2 linked regions of the Coraliomargarita algicola genome follow. The protein of the gene in region 1 interacts with the protein of each later gene in a pairwise test. Links are inferred from orthologs where the notes say so. Each region holds a gene or a part of one and is shown on either strand. Other genes may lie near its edges. The genes, in order: cysE and cysK.

Region 1 (3,303 bases):
GTCATTGTGGCTGAGGCTCAAGGCGAAGAGTGAGGCCATCGAGGCGGCGACCACGCCCCGGGGAGCCACCCAACTGAGCAGCGCTTTTTCCCGGATATTGAGCGGTGTGCCCCATGCCGAGGCTGCGATACTGATCGGGCGGATGATCAGGATCACCGAAAAGAGGACCCAGCCGCCTCCCATGGTAAAGAAGTCGATGAATTGTTGGAGCTCCAGGCGCGCAACTAATAGTAGAAACAGCATGCCGATCAGTAGGTCGACGATTTCCGCTTTGAAGGCTTTTATCTCACGTAACTGGCGCGGTTTTTTGATGCCGACAATCATGCCCGCAATCGTGACCGATAGTAGGCCGGCCTCTGGCTTAATGAGTTCGGTGGCCCCAAAGATCAGCATGGCGCTGGCGAGTGCGAAGGCATTGGCGATGTTATCCGGCACCCAGTGCTTTTTCATCATCCAGTAGATGGAGTAGCCGCCAATAAAGCCGATCGCGGCACCACTGGCCACGCGTAATAGGAAGCTCGGAATGGCGACTGCGCCGCCGCCTTCCACGACCCATTCAAAACAGAGAATCGCGGTGAATACTCCGATCGTATCAATTAACACACCTTCCCAGTGGAGGATGCTACCCAGTTTCTGTTGCACCCGAATCCGGCGCAGCAGGGGGACGATCACTGTGGGCCCGGTCACGATAATCAAGCTGCCCATCAGCAGGGCAAAGGCCGGTGAGGTATCAAAGACCAGATAGGCGGTCAAACCAGAGCCGAGCCAGGTAATGAGCACCCCCACGGTGAGCAGGCGCTTGATGACGGTTGAAGTTTCTTTAAACTCTTTTAAGTCCAGCGTGAGCGCGCCTTCGAACAGGATCAATCCCACTGCCAGTGAGACGATCATCGGCAGTAAGTCGCCCAAGGCATTGGGGTCCAGTAGCTCCAGACCTTCCGGGCCTAGAGCAAAGCCCCCCAGTAGTAGTAGGACGATGGTGGGCAATTGTAAGCGGCGCGAGAGCACCGTAAGCAAGCAACCGGCGCCGACCGCGAAACAGAGGGCCCAGAGTGCATCCTGGGAGCTGCCCATTGCGAGCTGTGTCAATGAATTCATTGGTTGTGTGTTTATATCGGGTTCACCGTTTGTCTAGCTTTGTCTAGATTAGTCCAGTTTGTGGCACATTCCGAGTGCCGGGCAGACTTCGGAGGCCTGGCCGATGACTTGTGCCGGCACGCCGGCGACGCTGGTGTGTGGGGGCACATCTTTAAGCACGACGCTGCCTGCACCGACCTTGGCGCCTTCGCCAATTTCCACATTGCCTAGAATTTTGGCCCCGGCCCCGAGTAGCACACCAGTGCGCACCTTGGGGTGACGATCGCCGCGTTCTTTGCCGGTGCCCCCGAGTGTGACCTCGTGCAGGATGGATACATTGCTTTCGATGACAGTGGTTTCGCCAGCCACAAAGCTGGTGGCGTGGTCCAGTAAAATGCCGCAGCCGATCTTGGCTGCGGGGTGGATGTCGACTGCGAAAGTCTCCGAAATCAGGCTTTGGAGGTAGAGCGCAAATTCAGTGCGCTTTTGATTCCACAAGTAGTGAGCGACTCGGTAGCAGATCAGAGCTTGCAAGCCTTTGAAGTAGAGCAGGGGGGTGAGCACGTTGGGGCAGGCTGGGTCGCGCTCGTTGACTGCAATCATATCGCAGGCCACATGTTGTAAAATGGCCGGCTGATGCAGGAAAGCTTCCATGAAGGTATCATGCAGCACCTCAATCGACGCCGAATGGTTTACCAGCTTGCGCGTCAGGCGGAAGGTCAGGCATTCCGCAAAAGATCCGCGGTGGAGCACCGTTTCGTTGAGTAAAGTCGTGAGCGCAGGTTCGCGCTCCACGATGTCATGGGCGTGACGTCGTATTTCGTTCCAGTGGGCGTCTAAGTCGATAGCTTGCATAAATTCGCAAATAGTTAGAGAGAAGTCGTCCATATGCCACGCTAAAAAAGCAGGAATCTACACAAATTACAGTGTGTGACGGGGCATATCTGTGGCAGCGGCATCATTGGACGCTTGCCAGCTCGTGAATCCGGTCATTGCAGGCGGGAATCCGGGGCATCAACTGATTTGAGTGATTTGTTACATTTCATTTACGATGAGTCGAACGGCTCTGGAATCATGCATGATTCATCTTTTAAGGCCTATTTTGCCTAATTTATGTCCTGCTTTGATTGTATCTTTCCTTAATAAAAATCTACTGAATATTTTGTTATGCAACTGCCGGTCGTTATTGACGTTAGATCGGATGCCTCCTGATACGAGCGATATTAAGGCGTTGGAAAATCTTATGTGAAAGCTGCGTCTGCAATGTGAAGAAAACCGGTCAAATGTCGCGATTTGTGACCTTGGTTAAGCTTATGTCCCAGTGTTTGACTTGTAGATTCTCCACTTCATTGATCCGCAGCTTTGATGTTTGCGGGCAGCTTCCGTGGGCATCCAACAATTTTGTGAAGAACATTTCATTCGGGATATATAAGATGAATTTCAAAAAACTATTTTTAATTGGCAGCTTCTGTACTGCGCTTGCGAGCGCCAGCACTGCGGGGCTGGTGGCGCATTGGAAACTGGACGAAACATCGGGCACTGTGGCAGCCGATGCCAGCGGCGCAGGGATCGATGGTGAGTTGACCGGTTCGATTGCTTGGGGGGCCGGCAAGGCCGGTAATGCGGCCGTTTTCCCCGGCGTATCGGGTGACTACATTGAATTTGATTCAGATGCATTGAACCTGCAGGGCTCGTTGACGCTTTCGGTGTGGGCGAAATACAATGACATCACCAATTATGGTATCTTTGCCGGTATTGATAGCTCGGGCGGCACTGCGAATGATCAGTTTGTTTTGAAAACCGCTTCTTCGGGCGATGGTCGTATCATTTTTCAGGTGACGGGGGAGGGCGGCAGTTCGGCCACCTTACACTCGACCGATACTTTTAAAAACCTGTCTGAAGCATCGGCCGACGGCTGGATCCACTTGGTTGGGGTGTATCAAGCGGGCGAGTTTGCGCGTTTATATGTGGATGGCTCATTGATGACTGAAAGCACTAATGTGCCGGCACAATTGCAGTCAAAAATCGATGTCGCGCCTTTTAAAATCGGAGCGATGACGACGACGGCGACTTCCTATTATTTGGACGGTGCTGTCGATGATGTGCAGCTTTACGATTACGCGATCAGCAGCACTGCGGTGGCTGAGTTGCATGCCGCGCCCGGCACGGCTCTGGAAGACCCCGTGAGCGGAGCGTCCGGCCGTGTCGCTTATTGGGACTTTGATG
Region 2 (3,122 bases), 1.5 Mb from region 1 along the record:
GAGGGTGAGGGTGTTCGTGCTTGCGTGTGGCGGGGCGACCTTGTGAGTCGCTTGGGCTATTTATTCGGAGTCGAGCGTTTTGCGCTCTTTATTTTCGAGGCGCTTCTTGTCGAAGAAGGCCTTTAAAATTTGGTGGTTCAACTCTTCCAATACGCCGCCGGTGGATTCGAATTTGTGATTACTGCGGGGGAGTGCGCCTAGGTCGGTCGCGCCGCCGACGCAACCCATTTTGGGGTCGGGTAAGCCGTAGTAAACCTTGCCGATGCGGGCGATTACCAGAGCTCCGGAGCACATCGGGCAGGGCTCTTTGGTCACGTAGAGTGTGCATTCGTTGAGTCGCCAGTCGCCCAAGGTGTTGGCTGCTTGGGAGATCGCGAGGATTTCTGCGTGTGCTGTTGGGTCGTTGGCGGTGCGCGATTGGTTATGCGCGGCAGCGATGATGCGTCCGTTGTGTTCGATCACTGCACCGATGGGCACTTCATCTTTTTTCCATGCCTCAATCGCCTCATTGTAGGCGTGGGTCATGTAGTAGCTGGCGTCGCGATTGAGTTCGGATGGATAGATCTTTTCGAAGGGACAGGTCATGTGATGGGACTGGAAGGAGGCGTATTGAAATATAGAGGAAGAGAGATTAGGCTTGAGGGAACTGTGGTATGTGAGAGCATTCTTGACTTTTAGTATAAAGGCGATTGTCTCGCCGCTTTCCTAATTATCTATGGCAAAAGCACAAAGCGAAGAATACGTTGAAGTCGAAGGCAAAATTGTAGCGGTCCTCCCGGGCACTATGTTTCGTGTCGAGCTTGCGAATGGGCACCAGGTGCTCGCTCACATCTCGGGTAAACTTCGCAAGCACTTTATTAAGATCACGACTGGTGATACCGTAAAAATGGAGATGAGCCCTTACGATTTGGATAAGGCGCGCATCGTCTATCGTTTACGTAACGCTCATGTGCAGCGCAATGCGCCTAAGCGAAGTTACGGTCCACGTCGTCGATAGCTCTCTTCCTCCCTATATTCTCGAATCATGAATAAGCTATACGCCTCCATTACTGACACCGTGGGCAGCACGCCTTTGGTAAAAATTAACAACACGACTGCCGGCCTGAACGCTGACATTTATGTGAAATGTGAGTTCTTTAATCCTCTTGCGAGTGTTAAAGATCGTATTGGTAAGGCCATGATCGAAGCTGGCGAGCGCGATGGAAAAATCGGCGAGGGCAGCATTATTATTGAGCCGACTTCAGGTAACACTGGTATCGCATTGGCCTTTGTCTGTGCGGCTAAAGGTTATAAGCTCATTCTTACTATGCCGGAGACGATGTCGGTGGAGCGCCGTGTGCTGCTTCGTATGCTGGGGGCTGAGATTGTTTTGACACCTGGGCCTAAGGGCATGCCGGGGGCGATCGCTCGCGCCGAAGAATTGGTCAAGGAATATGGCGAAAAGGCTTACATGCCGCAACAATTTGAAAATCCTGCCAACCCTGAAGCGCACCGTAAGACGACTGCCGAGGAAATTTGGGCCGCGACTGATGGTAATATCGATGCTTTTGTCGCTGGTGTAGGTACCGGGGGCACTATCACTGGTGTGTCGGAGGTGATTAAGTCTCGCAAGGAACTGCTGACTGTCGCCGTTGAGCCTGTCAACAGCGCGGTTATCTCAGGCGAGGGCCCGGGTCCACACAAGATTCAGGGGATCGGAGCTGGCTTTATTCCAAAGAACTGCAACACCGATATCATCGACGATGTGATCAAAGTTTCGAATGAAGACGCATTTGCCACCGCACAGTCGCTGGCAGAAAAAGATGGTCTTCTGGTCGGTATTTCCACCGGGGCAAATGTTTGGGCGGCGATGGAACTCGCCAAGCGCCCTGAGATGGCTGGTAAGCGGATTGTTACCGTTGCATGCAGCTTTGGCGAGCGCTACCTCTCCACTCCATTGGCAGAGAAAGCCCGTGAAGAGATGGCGGCTGCAACTGCAAGCTAAGCTTTTGTTCGCAACTATAGTTTTACTAAGCCCCGATCCCTAGCGGGTTCGGGGCTTTTTGTGTTTACCTTCTCCTCTATCTACGGTCAGCCTATCGTTTCTTTAAATTCACTCAACCCAGCAAATTATATGTCGGTTACTGCAAAAATCCTTTTCCCCTGCGTCTCTTTAGCGGCGTTCGTATTCACTGCCTGTGGTTCTAAGTCAGAATCCACAGAAAAACCGGAAGCAAGTATTCCAGACGCACCGGATGCGGCCATTCAAACGATTGCAACGGAATTGAGCAACGGCAACGGGGCGATTCTTTGGGAGGCGATGCCTGCCAGCTATCAAAATGACGTCAACACGGTGGCGCAACTGGCGGGCACTAAGGTCGATGCAGAGATCTATAATAAAGGCTTTGCTTTGATTGGTCGCTTGGCAGATGTGGCGAATAAGCAAAAGGAGTTTATCTTAAATACCCAGTTAGGTGGTGAGAAGCCTGCTGAGCAGATCGCAAAAATTGAGGCTGCATGGCCTTCGATTATCGGATTTGTGAAGACCCTTACCGATAGTTCGCTGGCAAGTGCGGAAGGGCTGCAGGCGTTTGATGGTCTGGCGTTTTGCGAGACGACGGTTTCGACCTTGGTCGATTTTTCCCAGGACCTTGCTCAGCTGAGTGATGAGCCCAATCCATTGGATTTCGGCGCGGTGAAATTACTCGCGAGCACGGACACCACGGCATCCTTGGAAATGACCTTGCCTGATGGCACTGTGAATACTGAGGAATTTTCTAAAGTAGAGAACCGTTGGGTGCCGACCGAAATGGCCAGCAGCTGGGCCTCTGATATGGCCAATGCTAAGGCGCAGCTAGAGGCGATTTCGCCCGAAGAGATTGCGAAAAATAAACCTCAAATCATGGGAGCAATCACGATGTTTGAGGGCATTTTAGGGCAAATCGATGCGGCGGAAACTCAAGAGCAATTTGACCAAGCCCTGCAAGGCGCAATGATGCCAATTATGGGGCTCATGATGATGCAAGGTGGCATGGGGGGCGGTAGCGCACCTGCAATGCCAGCCGTGCCGACGCCGGCACCTTAATTGATTTTGCTTAAGCTGAATAAAGCGCTCCCGCTTGCGTTTCTTGCGGCTACATTTC

Evidence for each region.
Region 2: the proteins of cysE (region 1) and cysK interact in binary tests that used the Escherichia coli proteins (3 or more experiments, as listed by UniProt). The link is inferred for Coraliomargarita algicola from one-to-one orthologs.

The regions. Positions count from the first base shown.
Region 1 is NZ_CP138858.1:5,028,891-5,032,193, forward strand. Bases 40-3,015 are described here. They hold cysE (serine O-acetyltransferase), read right to left. Parts: upstream 1,933-3,015; coding sequence 1,147-1,932; downstream 40-1,146. Other genes in these bases: SH580_RS20595 (cation:proton antiporter domain-containing protein), read right to left, coding at 40-1,098; SH580_RS20605 (LamG-like jellyroll fold domain-containing protein), read left to right, coding at 2,511-3,015. Outside these bases: more of SH580_RS20595, read right to left, coding at 1-39; more of SH580_RS20605, read left to right, coding at 3,016-3,303.
Region 2 is NZ_CP138858.1:3,546,642-3,549,763, forward strand. Bases 210-3,004 are described here. They hold cysK (cysteine synthase A), read left to right. Parts: upstream 210-1,024; coding sequence 1,025-1,984; downstream 1,985-3,004. Other genes in these bases: tadA (tRNA adenosine(34) deaminase TadA), read right to left, coding at 210-585; infA (translation initiation factor IF-1), read left to right, coding at 716-997; SH580_RS14550 (hypothetical protein), read left to right, coding at 2,114-3,004. In the rest of the region: more of tadA, read right to left, coding at 61-209; more of SH580_RS14550, read left to right, coding at 3,005-3,064; SH580_RS14555 (DUF4838 domain-containing protein), read left to right, coding at 3,071-3,122.